DNA from 2 places in the Arthrobacter sp. FB24 genome. Region 2 is predicted to be linked to the other one. Evidence: predicted binding sites of a transcription regulator. Region 2 holds the regulator's gene; the other holds the start of a gene.

Region 1 (8,977 bases), 980 kb from region 2:
GGATGGGTCCGTAATCCTGGCCGTACTCCGCTGACACCAGGATGGGAAGGTGGTCCGAGGCGCCGCGCGGCAGGGTTTCCACACTCTCGATGTCCAGGCCGAGGGAGGTGGCGAAGTCGAAATGGCCTTTGAAGACCTTGTACCTCGTATAGGTTCGCCGGTCGCTGAGCGAGAGTTCGTAGCCGGAATTCTTCATGTGTTCGGTGAGGTTCTTGGTGAAGAACGGGTAGTTGAAGTCGCCCACCATAAGCGTCATCAGCCCGCTGCCCATGCCCAGGAGCTCCGCGTGTGCCGCCTTGATCTGTTTGCGGCGCAACGAATTGGAGGCCGTCAGGGGAGCGGCATGGAATGAGGCGATCACCAGCTCATGGTCTGTTTCATTGTCCACCACCCGTGTGCCGATCAAACGCTCATGGGCCGGGGCCAGCACCCGGTCGTGCAACGACTTCTTCAACGCGAACGTGTTGGTATCAAAGGCCGTGAATCGGTCCATCCGGTAGTAGATGGCGAGCCCCAGCCTGTTGCCCTTCGTTGAATCGGCCAGATGGAGCGGGCCCAGCGTGTCCGGCAAATCGGTGGTGTCGCATTCCTGCAGGCACAAGGCATCTATCCCGAAGTCGCGGGCCAGATCCAGCAGTTCGCCGCGTGCCGCGTGCTTGCGAAGGTTGTAGCTGATGACTCGTATCAGGGGATTACCTCTTCCGAGCGTAGTTAGGAGAACCGACTCCTGAGTCTAGTCCGTGCGGGGTGCCGAGCACAGGAAGGCAGCGCAGAAAGACTCCACAGAAACAGTGCAGCATCACGGCGGGGGACGCGGCCGTGCCGTCGTCCCCCGCCTGCCCTTGCGCTGTTTGTTCTTGAGAGGAGTCATGCCCTGATTTCCAGGCTCCGGACTATGCCGGCCGTGAGGCCCTGATATGAGGAAGCTGTGAGGACGAGGGGATGCTGCGGGCCGGCAGGCGATAGTGTGTTCTGGGATCATCACCAGCCATGCGAAAGGGTCGACGTTGACTGCTGCACTTCCGGAACTTGCCGAGGGCGGGTTCTACTACCAGTCATTGGGCGGCGGACGATTCCGTTCCACGATTCATGCCCAGGGCGCCTGGAACGAGCATGAACAGCACATGGCGCCCGCGTCCGGGATCATGGCGGACTGCCTGGAGCGGCACTCGCCGCGGGACGACGTCAGGATGGCCCGGCTGAGCTACGAGATCCTGGGACTGATTCCGGGCGGCGACTTCGAAGTCCTGACCACCACGCTTCGCCCCGGACGCACCATCGAACTGCTCCAGGCCGAACTAGTGGCCGGGGGGCGGGTGGCCATCCGGGCCACTGCTTGGCGGATGATCACCTCCGACACATCGGCGGTGGCCGCGGTGGAAGACACCCGCATTCCCGGGCCGGAGGAGTGCTCGCCATACGACGGCGCGAGCGTCTGGCCGGGAGGTTACATCCGCTCCCTTGAGATGCGCGTTGCGGACGGACACCGTCCGGGCTCCGGCACCGTCTGGTTGCGCACCGCGCATCCGCTCACCGACAGGGAGGACAGCGGCGACGTCGCACGGCTGATGGGGCTGGTTGATACGGCGAACGGAATAGCCGCCCGCGTACCCCCGGGCAAGGACAGCTATGCCTTCCCCAACCTGGACCTGCAGATCCACATGTACCGGAAACCCTCCGGCGATTGGCTGGGCCTGGACAACGCCGTCTCCTTCGGCACCGACGGTATCGGGCTGACGTCAACTGTGCTCCACGACCTCGCCGGGCCTTTCGGCCGGGCGGAACAGATCCTGACCCTCCGCAGGACGTAGCTGCTGCGGAGGTCCGTTGTTGCGGGGCTGGTCCTGCTGCCCCTAGTTCTGGTGGAATACCAGCCAACCGGCCAGCGTGGCCAGGCCGGTCAGCGCCGCGCCCCAGAGAATGTCCACAACGATCAGCTGCAAGGGCCACGTTTTCAGCGTCGCGGCGTTGGTGAGGTCGTACGTGGCGTAGGCGAAGGCGCCCAGGGCGGCACCGTAGCCGACGGCGCTGAGCCAACTGCCGCCGTCGAGCGCGGGGCGCAGGGCGAAGAAGACAATGCCGGCAATGTAGATCACGTAGAAGACCACCGCGTACCCTAGATTGGGCTTGTCGGCCAGCAGCTCACCAATCTGTCGGCGGTAATAGGGGTTCATCGTCTTGAGCCAGATGGCGTCAATGACGGCGAACGCAGCGGCGACGACCAGGAATTGCAGAATGACCATAAGGGAGCTTAGCAACATGCAGCATGCGGCCGGCGTACCAGCCTCGCTGACCATTGTCCGGCAGGAGGAGTCGCTGGGTGCGGCGCGTGACCTCGAATTCGGCATTGAATTGCTGGGCATGGCTAAGACCGGGCGGATCGGCCCGACTCTCAGGCTTTACCGCCCTGCTCCCACGGTCGCCTTCGGCCAGCGCGACGCGCACCTTCCCGGCTTTGAGGCTGCCGCCCGTGCCTGCCGGGAGCTGGGTTTTGAACCGCTGGTGCGGAAGGCCGGCGGCCGGGCCGCGGCCTACCACCAGGGAACGCTGATCGTCGACCATGTGGAACCTCACGCCGACGCAATTGCCGGCGCGAAGGGGCGCTTCGCCTTCTTCGGCGGGATGCTGGCGGACGCGCTTCGGAGCGCAGGGGTCCACGCCGCCGTCGGCGAAATCCCGGGTGAGTACTGCCCGGGCGAGTTCAGCGTCCACGGCCTCGACCCGGCAGATCCGCAGCACCGGGTCAAACTGATCGGCACGGCCCAGCGGGTGGTCTCAGGAGGCTGGCTGTTCAGTTCGGTCATCGTGGTGCAAAACTCGGCACCGATCCGCAAAGTCCTGGAAGCCAGCTACGCGGCCCTGGGGCTGGACTGGAACCCGGCAACTGCCGGCGCGGTGGACGACCTGGTTCCCGGACTCGACGTCGCGGCCATCGAAGCGGCGGTCATCAACACCTACGCCGGCTATGCGCAGCTGGACTACGCGGACTTTGCCAGCCTGCGGGGCTAGCCGGCGGTGCAGGGCTGCCGGAACCTGCGGATATGCAGAAGGAGATGACCCCTAGGCCGCGAGCCGGCTCTTTACTTCGGCTGCCGACGGGTTGGTGGCGGCGGTACCGTCCGGGAATAGCACGGTGGGGACGGTGCGGTTGCCTCCGTTGAGCTGTTCCACGAGGTCGGCGGTGCCTTCGACTTCTTCGATGTTGATCTCGGTGTAACCGATGCCCTGGGCGTCCAACTGCTTCTTCAGCCGGTTGCAGTATCCGCACCAGGTGGTCGAAAACATGGTGATGGTGCCGGATTCGGGAGTGAAATCCACGGAGTTCTCCTCAAGCTCGTTATTGCTCGTCGTTATCAAATCAGATGTCTTTGTCCTCAACCGTAACCCGGCCGCCGGTATTCCCCTGGCGCCGGGGTGCCGTAGGAACGCCATGGTTACGCCGGGTGACACCGGATGCGGGCGGTGGCATGCTGGTGCCATGTGTGGACGCTACGTGATGGCCAGGGCCGTCGGGGACCTGCTGGCAGAATTTGACGCTGAACTGGAAGAGGAGCTGGTGGTTCCGCCGTCGTGGAATGTTGCCCCGACCGCTGACGTGCCCATCCTGTTGGAGCGGCTGGTGGACGGCAGCCCGGTCCGGCAACTGCACGTGGCCCGCTGGGGGCTGGTGCCGTCCTGGGCCAAGGACCCTTCCATTGGTTCGAAAATGATCAATGCGCGAAGCGAGAGCGTCCTGGAGAAGCCGGCTTTCCGCAAGGCGACCCGCTCCAGGCGCTGCGCGGTTCCGGCGGACGGCTACTACGAGTGGAAGGGTGAAGGCCGCAGCAAGCAGCCCTACTATGTGCACCCGAAGGACGGCCGGCCGCTGGTGTTCGCCGGTTTGTATGAGTGGTGGAAGGATCCCTCCAAGCCCGAGGGGGACCCGCAGCGCTGGATGCTGTCCACCTCCATCATGACGACCGATTCACCGCCGGACGGCTACGCCGGGGGAGTGCTGGCTGAACTCACCGCCCTGCACGACAGGGTGCCCTTGCCCATGGACCGCGAGACCATGCAGGCATGGCTGGATCCGCAGGCGGACGATGCCGCGGGGCTGGTGGATCTGGTCCGGGCCGGTGCGCACGACGTCGCCGAAGGCTGGACCATCGATGCTGTCGGCACCGCCGTCGGGAATGTGAAAAATGACTCGCCGGAACTTATCCAGCCGGTGGGAAGCCTGTTCTAGCCGGCTTTCAGACCGTGACGTTGCCGGCGGCGTCCACGGACCAGGTGGGATTGAAGGCGATTTCCCAGCGGAAGCCGTCCGGGTCCGCGAAGTATCCGGTGTACCCGCCCCAGGGCTGGGTTTTCGGCGAGGCCACCACGGTGGCCCCGGCAGCCTCGGCATCGGCCATGACCCGGTCAACGTCCGCCGTGCTGCCCACGTTATGGCTCAACGTGATGCAGGGGACCCCGGCAGGGATGTCCACGGAGGCTTCGGCCTGCATCTGGCCCGCGTCCCAGAGGGAAAGAATGAGGCCGTGATTTGCCTGGATAAACACCACCTCGCCGGGGACTTCCCGGTGGACCGGCCAGCCGAGGCCGTTGACGTAGAAGGCGCGGGAGGCATCAACACTGCGGACGCCCAATGAAATGAAGTCGACTCGAGGCTGCATTCTTAGATACTGTCATGCACATGCCCACAAATCACGGACACGACAAAGACGCCCAGGCCGACAGGGAGCAGCTCGCAGCTGTCCGTGTGGCCGTCGATGAAGTTGATGAGCAGATTGTCACCCTGATTGCCCGCCGTGAACGCCTGATCCGGATTTCAGGCACCTTGAAGGGTGATGACGCGGAGGTCCGGGCTCCCGGCCGGGTGGAGAAGGTCATCGAACATGTCCGCGCCGCCGCCGAGAAGAAGGACATCGACCCGGACATCGTGGAGAAGACCTACCGGGCGATGATCACGGCTTTCACCGAGCTTGAGATGAAAGTGCACAACGCCAGCAACTAGCGTCCAGCAACTAGCGGCTCAGAGGGATTCTTCCACGGGCACGTTTGCCTGGTAGCCCCTGCCGTCAGCGTCGCTGAAGGCCGTCATCAGGTGACCCTTTTCCAGGCCCAGGACGGTACTCATGGGAAAGTTGCCGGTAATGGTGCTGCCTGAGTGCGTCACGCCGCTGAGGTCGAAATTCTCCTCTGTGCCGTCGTGGCTGAAGCAATAGAAGGACACAGCTTCGCCGTTCATGAACTCAATTCCCATTCTTCGCTGATGGGAATGATCCGGCGTGGCCGCGACAAGGCCCACAACGTAGGCGCCCGCCCCGGGGATGTTGCCGTCTATATCAAAAGTCGCCACCAAGGTGGAGTCCTTGGCGGCGATGGCTACGTGCTTCAGGAGTGCGTCATGGGAGCTCATGGCTCCATCCTGCTCCCTGCGCTCCCGTCCGTCCACCCCTGATCAAGGTTTTGTCAGCCTCCGGTCCGGATCCAAAGTGTTCGAAGATATGTTCGAATATCAATGACCGGCAGGAGTGGGGCCGGCCGGCGGTCCTCTGGCTCCAGGCCGGCGGCGGTAGCGCGGGGGCCAGTGACTTCCGCAAGGGACTTACTCGCTGTGTACGACCGGCACTCCGGACGGATGCGGAGGCCGATCCTTGAGCGCTACGGATTCCTCCGGGCGTTAACAACAACATCAGTCGCCGGCAGCCCTGAACCCGAGGGCTTGTAGTTTTTGTCCCGGCTCCGGCGTAGACTTGAATTATTCGAAGATATATTCGAACCAAGTATCTCAAATCGAATCAATTCAGTTTCTCCCCGCCGGCGGTGCGATCGCCTGTTCGGGAAGGGGAGTGCAGTTCCGGGAGGCGCCGATGGGCTTATTCAGCGAAGGTGTGGACGTCGTCTGCTCGCCAGCCGGCCAGCCGTCCGCACTCACCTGGGCAGGTCGGCATTACACGGTCTGCGCAGAGCCGGTGCACTGGTTTGAACGCCGTCAGTGGTGGGTGGAGGAAACCCGGGCGCCGCTGGGAACCGGCCCGGGGCTGGTGGATCACGAAATCTGGCGCGTCCAGGTCCGGCCAACCGGTGCCAAGGAAACCCCGCAACCCCATGAAACCCTCACCCTTGACCTGACAAGGAACATCGGAAACGGTCGGTGGAGGTTGCTGAAGATCCACGATGCCCTAAGGCCACAATCAGCATGAGTTTCACCCATCTTCACGTTTCCACAGCCTTCAGTGCCCACTATGGCGTGTCCTGGCCGGATGAGCTCGCCCAGGCGGCTGCCGCCGACGGCGCCAAGGCGCTTGCCTGCACCGACAGGGACGGCCTGTACGGCACCGTCAAACACCTCAAGGCCTGCATGTCGGCGGGCCTGGATCCCGTCGTCGGGGTTGACCTGGCGGTCTTCGACGACGACGGCGACCTCCGCACCCAGCTCGCCGGCCGCGTCGTCGTGCTTGCCCACGGACACAACGACGGTGCGGGCTACCGCGCCCTCTGCCGGCTGATTTCAGATGCCCATGCCCGTACCTCCGGCAAAGCCGGGGGAGTGGTGCCAGTCGCTGTGACCCGCGCCGAAATCGCTTCCCGGGCTCTGCACCCGGAAACACTGGAGCCGGTGCTGACGGTGCTGGTGGGACCGGATTCCGATGTCGGGAGGGCAATGGGCGGACGCCGGTACCTTCGCCCCCGCACGCTTTTCAAACAATGGCTTGACGGCATGCCGAAGGGAACCGTGGCAGCCGAAGTGGTGTCGCACCTCAGTGCTCCCGGTGAGGCGCTGAGCACCGCCCATGCAGTGCGCATGCTCAAGCTTGCTGCCGAGCACGGCGTTCCGGCCGTACTGACCAACGCGGTGCGGTACTGCGCGGAGGATGGCGCAGCCACGGCGGACGTGCTGGATTCGGCCCGCACCTTGAAATCGCTTCCCGAGCTGACAGCGGAGCCGTTGCTGCAGCCCAATGGAAGGGGGTGGCTGAAAACATCCGCCCAAATGCTCGAACTCGGGCAGGAAATCATCCATGCCGCCGGCTACGGCGCCACTGACCTCACGAGGCTGTTGGGCCAGACCGAGGCGCTCGCGGACCGCTGCCGGATGGATCCCGTCACTGATATGGGATGGAAGCGGCCGGTTGTTCCTGAGGCGTCCGTCATCGGCATTGCGGGCGACCCCCTGGTTGAGCTGACCCTGCGCTGCGAGGCGGGCATCGGACGCCGGTTCCCGGGGATATCAGGGAAGCCCGAGGCGGAAATGCGGGCACGGCTGGAACACGAACTGCGGATCATCGCCAATCTGGGATTTGCCTCCTACTTCCTGACCGTGGCCGAAGTTTCCCGGATGATCCTGGACATGGGAGTCAGGGCAGCGGCCAGGGGATCCGGCGCCTCCAGCCTGGTGAACTACCTCATTGATGTCAGCCAGGTGAATCCCCTGCAGCACGACCTCATCTTCGAGCGGTTCCTTTCCCGTGACAGGGCCACGCTTCCGGACATCGACATCGACGTCGAAAGTGCCGAAAGGCACAATGTCTACCGGCGGATCTTTGACCGCTTCGGAGCGGAACGCGTCACGCTCATGAGCATGCAGAACGGCTACCGCGCTCGCGGTGCGGTCCGTGACGCCGGTATGGCGCTTGGCATGGACGACGGCGACATCGGCGAGATCGCCAAGCAGCTTTGGCGCTTCTCTGCAAGGAACTTCCGTGAAGCCCTGGTGGAAAAGCCAGAGCTCAAAGAGTTCGCGGGCAGGGTGGAACAGCGGGATTTCGCGGAAAACCAGCAACTGGACCTGCTAGTTGACTTAACCGAGAGGCTGGACCGCCTGCCGAGGCACATCTCGATGCACCCTTGCGGGGTGATCCTCGGCGATGCCACCCTGCTGGACAGGACACCCGTCCAGCCCAGCGGACTTGGCCTGCCCATGAGCCAGTTCGACAAGCACGACATGGACCCGATGGGCATGCTCAAGCTGGACGTCCTCGGCGTCCGGATGCAGAGCGCCATGGCCTTTGCTGTCCGGGAAGTTATCAGGCTGCATCCCACCAAGGCCGAGGTAGTGGCAGCCGGCGCCCATCGACCCGGCCCGGACGGAACGGGCCCGGACTACATCGCGGCTGACGGCCGCATTGACCTTAACGCGGTGCCACTGGATGACGAACCAACCTACGAGCTGATCCGGAGCACGCACACCCTGGGTTGCTTCCAGATAGAATCCCCCGGGCAGCGGGAACTGATCGGCAAGATGGCCCCGCGTGAATTCAACGACCTCATCATCGACATTTCGCTGTTCCGCCCGGGGCCCATGAAGTCGGACATGGTGCGTCCCTTCCTGGAACACCGCCACGGTTTTGCGCCGGAGGTCTATCCGCATCCGGACCTCAAGCCCGTGCTCCAGGAAACCCATGGCGTGACGGTGTTCCATGAACAAATCCTGAAGACCTTCGATGTCATGACAAAATGCGGGCTGGCCCGGGCTGACGAATTCCGCCGCGCCCTGGGGAACGAACTCCTGGAACCCAAGGTGGAGGAATTCTTCCGCAAGGAAGCCCGGGCACGGGGTTACACCCCCGAGGTCGTGGATAAGGTCTGGGGAACGCTGAAGGCCTTTGGCAGCTTTGGCTTCTGCAAGGCACACGGGGCAGCCTTCGCCGTGCCCACCTATCAGTCCGCCTGGCTGAAGGCCCACCACCCGGAGGCTTTCCTGGCCGGGCTATGGGAACACGATCCCGGCATGTACCCCAAACGGCTCCTGGTGGCCGAAGCGCGGCGGCTGGGGATCCCCATCCTGCCCCTGGACATCAACCGGAGCCACGCTGAGTACCGTGTGGAACGGGTCGGATCTGGTCCGGACCGCGGCAAGCTGGGCATCCGGTTAAGCCTGAACGGCATCTACGGGCTCTCGGGGGCTGAACTCAAAAGGATCGTGGCAGGGCAGCCCTACGACTCGCTGGCAGACCTGCGTGCCCGCTCCAGGCTGAGTAAACCCAGCATC
Region 2 (8,977 bases):
GCGGCCACGATCCCCACGTCCGTACCGCTGAGCACCATGCCCGCCCCTGCGGCCACGGCGAAGACCGCTGCCACGGCCGCGGTAAACCAGACGAAGTTGTGTGCCACTTTGTGCCGCAATCCTGAGCGACGGAGCTCACCTGCCGCTACTGGGGCGAGTTCCGCAGCAGCTTCCTGCAGATGCGCCGGAGCCGCCGCGACGACCGCCACTTCCGCGCCCTCCTGCTGGTCCGTTTCGTATTCGTCATCCGGCACCGCGCTGCGGGTGGGCGGGTTGAACCACATCAGGAAGAGTCCGGCCACGGAAGTGCACACGCCCACCACAGTCAACCCGAGAACCGAGTAACCGGCAGTGGCCACAATTGCGCCCGCTGCGGGGCCGAGCATAAAGACCAACTCCGTGGCGATCGCGTCCAGTGCGAAGGCCGTCCGACGCTGCTCACCGCTCGCCAGCACCCCCAGGGACTGGCGCACCACGCTGAAGATGGGCAGGGTGAGCAGGCCGCCGACGAAGACCAGCGCCAGCAGCCACTGGTACGAAACATGCGGCACCACAGACCAGATGACGGTCTCGGAAATGACGGAGGGCACAAGTGCCTTGCGAAGGCCTACGGTGTCAACCCTGCGTCCGCGCCACGGGGCGCCGAGGGCGATTCCAATAGTCATGACCGCCGCCGCAGCACCGGCGGCGGCATAACCCTCACCGAGGGTCAGGACGATGTGCAGCGTCAGGAGTACCCCGGCCGCTGAGTGCGGTATGCGGGCAATCATTCCGACAGTCAACAGGCGCCTGATGGGCCTGACTGCCAGGAGCTCCTTGTAGAGAGCGAAATTCACGGGGTACGTCCTTCGTCCTGCCCAGGGCAGAACCGGGGTGTGCCCCGCCTGCCGCCGACTACTTTGCTGCGCGCTGCAACTTTACCTCGATCGAATCAACCCGCTCGGCGAAGACCGCATTCCGGGACCACTCGGCGTTAAGACCTGCCACGATTGCCTGGACACCGGCCGCGTCCAGTCCGTCTGCCAGATACAGCACCACCCGGAGCTCCGGGCCCGGACCGCCGCCGGGCACAATGGCGCCGCCGGCTGTTGCCGAAGCGACACCGCCTCCCGCTTCGAGTTCCACACGCCTCACGGACGGGTAGCCGGCCGTTGCCTGGGCCATGGCGCGGGCAAGCTCCGGATCCGCGTAGGACGGCAGCCAATCCTGCTGCCGGGCGAGGGCCCAGACGGCCGGGCGGCGGACAACGAATGTGTACTCTGAACCGGGGTCCAGAACCAGGAGTTCAGCGCCTTCGGCCACCGCGGACAGCGCCGCCCGGGCGGCGTATACCGCCACCGGGCGGGCTTGCGGATGCCACGCGGACAACGCTGCTGCCGAGGTGAAGACCGGCATCGCCGTCCGTCCGTCCGGCGCTTTGAGTGTTACCAGCGCCATGTCTGCCTGCTTGTCCCCGTGCAGCTGGTCACCGTGGGCCTCGTCGCCATGGGCCCCGCCGCCGTGCGGGGTGTTACCTTGCGGAGCTGCCGGATGAACGCTTTCTTCGGCCAGCTGGGCAACGATCGGAACGAACACCCGGGCAGCGGCCAGCGACGCCACCACGGCAGCTTCGTCGCCTGCGGCCGAGCGGAGAGCCGCAACCGCGGCGAGGTAACCGGCGTCGGCCGTGCCGTCGTCGTCCTCGAAGTTATGGATCCTCGCATCCTCGCCGGCGAGGCTGCGGCCCGCCCAAGGCTGCCCGGCCGAATCCGTGGCGCCCCCGGAGCCAGCCAGTGCGGCTGCGATGTGGCCGGGCAGTTCCCGTGCTGGAGGTCGCTGTTCCATGATGGCTACCTGCCTAGCGGCGGCCTGCGACATCCAGCGCTTCCGGCAGCGTGAATGCACCGGCGTAGAGTGCCTTTCCAACGATGGCGCCTTCGACGCCCAGGGGAACCAGGGAGCGCAGGACCTTGAGGTCTTCCAGACTTGAGATGCCGCCGGAGGCCACCACCGGCTTGCCGGTCCGCTCCACCATCTTGCGGAGCAGCTCAACGTTGGGACCCTGCAGGGTGCCGTCCTTGGTGACGTCGGTGACGACGTACCGGGCGCAGCCGGCTTCTTCGAGACGTGCCAGCACGTCCCAGAGGTCGCCGCCTTCCTTGGTCCAGCCGCGGCCTGCCAGAGTGGTTCCTCGCACGTCGAGGCCGACGGCGATCTTGTCGCCAAAGCGGTCGATGGCGCGTGCCGTCCATTCCGGGTTTTCCAGCGCAGCAGTGCCCAGGTTGACGCGGGCAACGCCCAGGTCCAGGGCTTTCTCGAGTGACTCGTCGTCGCGCAGGCCGCCGGAAAGTTCTACCTTGATGTCCAGCCGGCCCACGACTTCGCGGAGCAGTTCCGCGTTCGAGCCGCGGCCGAAGGCAGCATCCAGGTCCACCAGGTGCACCCACTCGGCGCCCTGTTCCTGCCAGTTGAGCGCAGCTTCCAGCGGAGTGCCGTAGCTTGTCTCGCTGCCGGCTTCGCCCTGGACCAGGCGGACCGCCTGGCCGTTCACGACGTCGACGGCGGGCAGCAGTTCCAGTACGGGCAGCGGCGTTTCGGTGGTCATCTTCAGGTCCTCAGGTTGTAGTGAAGCTGCGTAGATCGGGAGGTGCGGCGCCGGCTAGCCGGCCGGCAAGGTAAGCAGGTAGGCGGCCAGCAGCGCCATTCCGGCCAGAACGTAAAAAACAATTTGCGTCCAGAGGGGCTTCTGCTGCTGCCTGAAGGACAGCGCCCCGCCGACCAGCAGGCCGGCGAGGCCCATCAGGACAATCGACCACATCTAGGCGGCCGGCCCGGCACTGGCGGGGGCGGCTGCGGCGCCCTGGCCGCGGCGCAGGCTGTTCACCCAGTTGCGGAGCAGCCGGGCACCGGCGTCGCCGGACTTTTCCGGGTGGAACTGTGTGGCGCACAGCGGTCCGTTCTCCACGGCGGCGATAAATGGTGCGCCGTGTTCGGACCAGGTGACCAGCGGTGCCGCCATGCGCGGCTGGATGACATCGAAGTCCCAGTGCTGCACACCGTACGAGTGGACGAAGTAGAACCGCTCGTTTTCGACGCCCTCGAAGAGCCTGGATCCTTCCGGAACCGTCACGGTGTTCCAGCCCATGTGGGGCACTACTTCGGCAGGCAGCAGTTCCACTTTGCCGGGCCACTCCCCCATGCCCTCCGCTTCGGTGCCGTGCTCGACACCGGCTTCGAAAAGCACCTGAAGGCCTACGCAGATGCCCAGGACGGGACGGCCGCCGGCGACGCGCCGGCCGATCATCCGTACGGCGTCCACTGCCTTGAGTTCGCGCATGACAGTTTCGAATGCCCCGACCCCGGGCACGAGCAGTCCGTCAGCATTGAGGACGTCTTCCGGCCTGGCGCTGAGGATGACCTCGGCGCCCGCACGCTCCAGCGCACGCACGGCTGACCGGACGTTCCCGGAACCGTAGTCAAGGACGGTGACCGTGGGCTTGCCCTCGGGCGAAGCAGGCTTCACGTTCGCGGCAGGATCAAAAATGGCTCCGTCGCGAAGGACCGGCCCGGTCACAGTGCGCCCTTGGTGGAGGGGATGCCCTCCACGCGGGGATCCGGTTCAACGGCCGCGCGAAGTGCCCGCGCAAACGCCTTGAACTGGGCCTCCACAATGTGGTGCGGGTCCCGTCCCGCAATGACGTTCATGTGAAGGCAAATGCCGGCGTGCAGGGTGATGGCTTCGAAGACGTGGCGGGTCAGCGAACCCGTGAAGTGTCCGCCGATCAGGTGGTATTCCTGGCCCGCAGGCTCTCCGCCGTGTACCAGGTAGGGACGCCCGGAGACGTCAACCACGGCGTGTGCCAGGGCTTCGTCGAGGGGCACGGTGGCTTCGCCGAAGCGGCGGATGCCGGCCTTGTTGCCCAAGGCAGTCCGGAGGACCTCGCCAAAGGTGATGGCGACGTCCTCCACCGTGTGGTGGACGTCAATGTGAATGTCCCCGGTGGCCTTGACCGTCATGTCGATGAGCGAGTGCTTGGACAATGCGGTCAGCATGTGGTCGTAGAACGGAACCGAGGTGCTGATGTCCGAGACGCCGGTGCCGTCGAGGTTGATTTCGACGAGCACGGACGATTCGCTCGTGGAACGCTCCATGCGTGCGGTCCTGGCCTCGGCAGCAATGGATCCGTTGGTGCTCATGTGTTGTGTCCTTTGGATGTAAGGAGAAATAACGTCTGGTTACGGGGGGCGTGGGACTGATCCCTGGGAACCGGGGGTCTGACTCCAGTTTAGGCCGGGACGCTGGGCTGGCCGGTCAGGATCAGTTCAAGGGCTTCCAGGAAGGCTGTGGTTTCCGTCTCAGTGCCTGCCGTGACGCGCAAGTGCCCGGGGATCCCAACGTCCCGGATCAGGACCCCGCGGTCGAGCAGCCCCTGCCAGACCTCGTGCGGGTTCTCCAGGCCGCCAAAGAAAACGTAGTTGGAGTCGGACGCGGCAGGCTTGAGGCCCATTCTGGTCAGTTCCGTGACAATCCGGTCGCGCTGCAGCTTGATGTCTTCGACGTCGGCCATCAGTGCCTCGCGGTGGGTCAGGGCAGCCAGCGCAGTGGCCTGGGTGATAGCGGACAGGTGGTACGGCAGCCGCACCAGCCGCAGTGCATCCGCAACCTCGGGCGCGGCAGCCATGTAGCCCAGGCGTGCTCCGGCCAGCGCAAATGCCTTGCTCATGGTTCGGGAGACGATAAGCCGCTCACGGCCTGGAAGAAGCGTGAGGGCGCTGGGCGTGCCGTCGTGCGCGAATTCGTGGTAAGCCTCATCGACGATCACGACGGTCTGGCTGGCCTCGCCTGCCGCATACACGGCCTCCACCACATCCAGTCCCAGCCCGGTGCCGGTGGGGTTGTTGGGTGAACACAGGAAAACGATGTTCGGCTGCAGTTCCCGGACCTGCTGCGCAGCGGATTCGGCACTGAGGCCATAGTCGTCCGCACGCTGGCCGACGATGTATTCGGTGTCGGTCCCGCTCGCCAGGAGGGGATACATGGAGTACGTGGGCGGGAAACCAAGTGCGGTACGTCCCGGACCGCCGAATGCCTGCAGAATCTGCTGCAGCACTTCGTTGGATCCGTTGGCGGCCCAGATGTTCTCCGCACCCAGGCCGTGGCCAAGGTACTCGGCCAGTCGCTCCCGGAGTTCGGTGAACTCACGGTCCGGATAGCGGTTCAGCCCCGCAGCAGCCGCGGTCACGGCCTCGGAAATGGCCACGAGGACATCGGCCGGAACGCCATGGGTGTTTTCGTTGACATTGAGCAGGATGGGAACGTCCAGCTGCGGCGCACCATACGGGGTGAGGCCACGCAGGTTGGTCCGGAGGGGAAGTCGGTTCAGGCGCTCTAGCTGGTCAGTCACTTCAACAGTTTAAGTGAGGGTGGCCGGGGCATTGAAACTGTGACGCTTCCGGCCCGCCGCCGGGGCTTGTCTCCGGCCCGCCGCCGGTGCGGAGCGCGGGGCGTTGGCGGCTGGGCAGGTTCCGGGGCGTCAGCGTCGGGCCCTAGCTTGCGGGGACAAAGATCTGCTGGCCCGGCATGACTCTGCCGCCGTCGAGGTTGTTGAGCTGAACGATATCGGCAACAACGTCCCGGGTGTCTCGTTCCGGCGCCACGGAGCCGGCAATCTCCCACAAGGACTGGCCCGGCTGCACCGTCACTGACACTGTGGGGGTCACGGAAAGCTCGGACGCGGAATCCGCCGCCTTCGCCGGCGAGTTCAGGAAGCCGGCCAGCGAGATCAGCAGCACCGTCAACAGGATCAGCGGCACTCCCACCAGGACGATGCGCCCCCTGCGCGTCAGGCGGAGGGGCGGCTGCGTGGACCTTGCCTTCGCCGCCTTCACGGCTTTCGCCGCGGGACGCTCCTCCCAGTTGAAGCCCTGAATTCCCGGGGCCCCGGCTTCCTGCCCGGTGGAACCCGGAAACTCCGATACGTTATCGCCGCGGCCCCGGCCGGCCGAACCCTTGAAACGCGAACCATGAATAGCGCTTGTTGCTGACATGAACTGAGCCCTCCTGGACCTGACTGTGCTGCCCGGCATGTTCCTGAAGCTGCCATCCGCCCGCCCGGTCTTCGAACATAGGACCGAACGGGGTTTTGGACTAGAACACATATTCGAACGTTGCTTGTTCTTTTCTAGCACTTATTAACGAACATTGTCGAGACTCACTAGAACAAATGTTTGAAAAAGCTGTGGGGCTGGCCTACGTTTGAGCTACAGATCAACCACTTCTGCAGTTGATCAGCAGGGTCTGACATTTTCAGGCCGGAAGTTCCCGGCAGCTGCAGCCACGGAGGCCGGGTGGAACGGAAAGGCGTTGGCGAACATGGCAGCACAAGCCACCGGCGGCAGGGCTACGCAGCGGAGCCAGCAGTCACCAGCGAAGCCGAAGGGCCTCACGGTACGGCAGAAGAAGATCCTGGAAACCATTCAGCGGTCCGTCAACGACAACGGCTATCCGCCGTCGATGCGTGAAATCGGCGACACCGTGGGCCTGGCCAGCCTCTCCAGCGTCACCCACCAGCTCTCGCAGCTCGAGAAGCTGGGCTATCTCCGCCGCGACCCGAAGCGTCCACGGGCCATGGAAGTGCTCATGCCGCTGACCCTGGATGAAGGTACTGCCAAAATCTCAGGTGTGGAGAAGCCTGCGCGGCTGCGCACTATTGGCGGACTGGCCGTCTCCGAACTGGCCACCGCAACCGACACGGCCATGGTCCCCCTGGTCGGCCGGATCGCCGCAGGCGGCCCCATCCTGGCTGACCAGGTGGTGGAGGACGTGATGCCGCTGCCACGGCAACTGGTTGGCCACGGTGAGCTCTTTATGTTGAAGGTGACCGGCGACTCCATGATCGACGCCGCCATCTGCGACGGGGACTGGGTTGTGGTCCGCCGGCAGAGTGACGCGGTCAACGGCGACATTGTGGCAGCCCTGCTGGATGACGAGGCCACAGTCAAAACGTTCCGGCAACGGGACGGCCACACCTGGCTCCTGCCGCAGAACACGCAGTATGAGCCCATCCTCGGCGACCACGCCAACATCATGGGCAAGGTCGTCTCCGTGTTTCGCTCGCTGTAGCCGCTGGGCAGCCCGCTTTCGGGGACCCGTCTTCGGGCCTCCGAAACGGTCAGGTGCCGGCGGCAACGGCACGCGTTGTCAGCCTGCGGCCGCCGCCGTCGGGGCCTGGGCCAACCTCGACAGCGCAGCAACCGCAACCGCCGGATCGGTGGTGGGCCAGAAAGGCGGCAGGGCGGCCCGCAGGAAGCCCCCGTACCGCTCCGTGGACAACCGGGAATCAAGGACAGCCACAACGCCCTTGTCGCCCGTGGAGCGGATCAGCCGGCCGGCTCCCTGTGCGAGCCGGATCGCCGCGTGGGTGGCCGACACCGACATAAAGCCGTTGCCGCCCGCCTGGGCCACCGCCCGGGACCGCGCCGTCATGAGCGGATCGTCCGGCCGCGGGAACGGAATCCGGTCAATGACCACCAGCCGGCACGAGCCGCCGGGAACGTCGACGCCCTGCCAGAGGGACATTGTGCCGAAAAGGCAGGTGTCCGGCTCGTCCGCAAACTGCCGCACCAGGGCCGTCATGGTTGATTCGCCCTGGCACAGGATGCTGACATCCAGGCGCGGGCGCATCGCCTCAGCCGCCTCCTCCGCCGCCCGCCGCGAGGAGAAGAGGCACAGTGCCCCGCCGCCGGACGCCCGGATCAGCTTCTCCAGCTCATCCAGGGCTTCGGGCGACGTCCCGCGGCCGGGCTTGGGCAGATGGCTGGCAACGTAGAGTATCCCCTGCTTGGGGTAGTCGAACGGGGACCCGACGTCTACGCCGGTCCAGCTGGGAGCGCCCGGCCCCACCAGCCCAAGCCCTCCCGCAGCCGGCTCGAACGCCGCTCCGATCGCGAGGGTGGCTGAGGTGAGGACCACTGTGTGGCCGGCAAAGAGCCCGTCACGGAGCTTCCCCGCCACGCTCAACGGGGCGATGTTGATCAAGGCCGGTGCTGCGTCGTCCGGCTGCGAATAGCCTTGCTGCGGGTCAAAAGTGCTGTTCCGCGAGAACCAGACCACTTCCCGGTTTTCCCGGGCGGCGATCAGGCGTTCACAGAGCTCGAGGATGACCATAAGGCGTGAGCGCGCAAGCTGGCGACCGCCGTCGGCCGTATTCGCACTGTCACCTTTCGAGTCCGAAAGGGCCGCGCGGCAGGCTTCCCGCAACTGGTCGACGCAGTCGAGCTGTTCGTCGTTGAGGCCGTTGGGCAGAAGGCCGCTGGGGACTCCGGCGATGGCCAGTTCAAGGTTCGCAGCAGCGTTATTGAGCGCATCCACCGTGATTCCGGTATTTTTCCGGGCGCCGGAGGCGGCGGCGTGGACCATGGCCACGGACAGCTGGCCGGAGACCGCTCCCGTTACCCGGTCCTGCAGCTCGTGCGCCTCGTCGACCACCACGACGTCGTACTCCGGCAGGACTGCCAGGCCTTCGAAGGCGCTGACGGCCAGCATGGCATGGTTGGTGACCACGACGTCAGCCTCGGCGGCGTCCTGGCGGGCCAGTTCGCTGAAGCACTCGGCAGCCATGGGACATTTCTGCGCGCCCAGGCATTCCATCGACGTGACGGACACCTGCCGCCAGGCACGGTCCGTCACCCCCGGCATCAGTTCATCCCGGTCCCCCGTGGCCGTTTTCTCAGCCCACTCCCGGAGCCTGACCACTTCCTTGCCCAGCTGCGAGGCCGGACCGCCCAAGGACGCGGCGAAGTGCGGGACGCTGGTGTCCTCGCCCAGGGAGAAGAGCTGTCCCTCCGAAGGCTCTTCGGAGGGGAACCCGCCGTCGAGCTTGTGCCGGCAGACGTAGTTTGCCCGGCCCTTGACGAGCGCGACCTTAACGGGGCGCTCCAGCGCGGGGGTGATGGTTTCCAGCAGCCGGGGAAGGTCCCTGCCCACGATCTGGGTCTG

What was found. Region 2 encodes LexA, which represses DNA repair genes until DNA is damaged. Its sites were predicted from a motif close to TCGAACANNTGTTCGA; they were not measured.
Region 1: a site for LexA is predicted at 5,748-5,763, ahead of ARTH_RS11730 (DUF6504 family protein). Genes of this name have one in related genera too.

What each region holds. Positions count from the first base shown of each region.
Region 1 is NC_008541.1:2,608,956-2,617,932, reverse strand. It holds gene ARTH_RS11775 (endonuclease/exonuclease/phosphatase family protein) at 1-685, opposite strand, end outside; gene ARTH_RS11770 (thioesterase family protein) at 1,008-1,811, shown strand; gene ARTH_RS11765 (DUF2177 family protein) at 1,854-2,243, opposite strand; gene ARTH_RS11760 (lipoate--protein ligase family protein) at 2,260-3,009, shown strand; gene ARTH_RS11755 (mycoredoxin) at 3,061-3,318, opposite strand; gene ARTH_RS11750 (SOS response-associated peptidase) at 3,497-4,225, shown strand; gene ARTH_RS11745 (VOC family protein) at 4,233-4,655, opposite strand; gene ARTH_RS11740 (chorismate mutase) at 4,670-4,996, shown strand; gene ARTH_RS11735 (hypothetical protein) at 5,015-5,401, opposite strand; gene ARTH_RS11730 (DUF6504 family protein) at 5,856-6,188, shown strand; gene ARTH_RS11725 (DNA polymerase III subunit alpha) at 6,185-8,977, shown strand, end outside.
Region 2 is NC_008541.1:1,627,674-1,636,650, reverse strand. It holds gene ARTH_RS07485 (MFS transporter) at 1-836, opposite strand, end outside; gene ARTH_RS07480 (SseB family protein) at 895-1,824, opposite strand; gene priA (bifunctional 1-(5-phosphoribosyl)-5-((5-phosphoribosylamino)methylideneamino)imidazole-4-carboxamide isomerase/phosphoribosylanthranilate isomerase PriA) at 1,838-2,584, opposite strand; gene ARTH_RS24070 (hypothetical protein) at 2,639-2,779, opposite strand; gene hisH (imidazole glycerol phosphate synthase subunit HisH) at 2,798-3,553, opposite strand; gene hisB (imidazoleglycerol-phosphate dehydratase HisB) at 3,550-4,176, opposite strand; gene ARTH_RS07460 (histidinol-phosphate transaminase) at 4,266-5,384, opposite strand; gene ARTH_RS07455 (LysM peptidoglycan-binding domain-containing protein) at 5,527-5,868, opposite strand; gene lexA (transcriptional repressor LexA) at 6,353-7,102, shown strand; gene ARTH_RS07445 (ATP-dependent DNA helicase) at 7,181-8,977, opposite strand, start outside.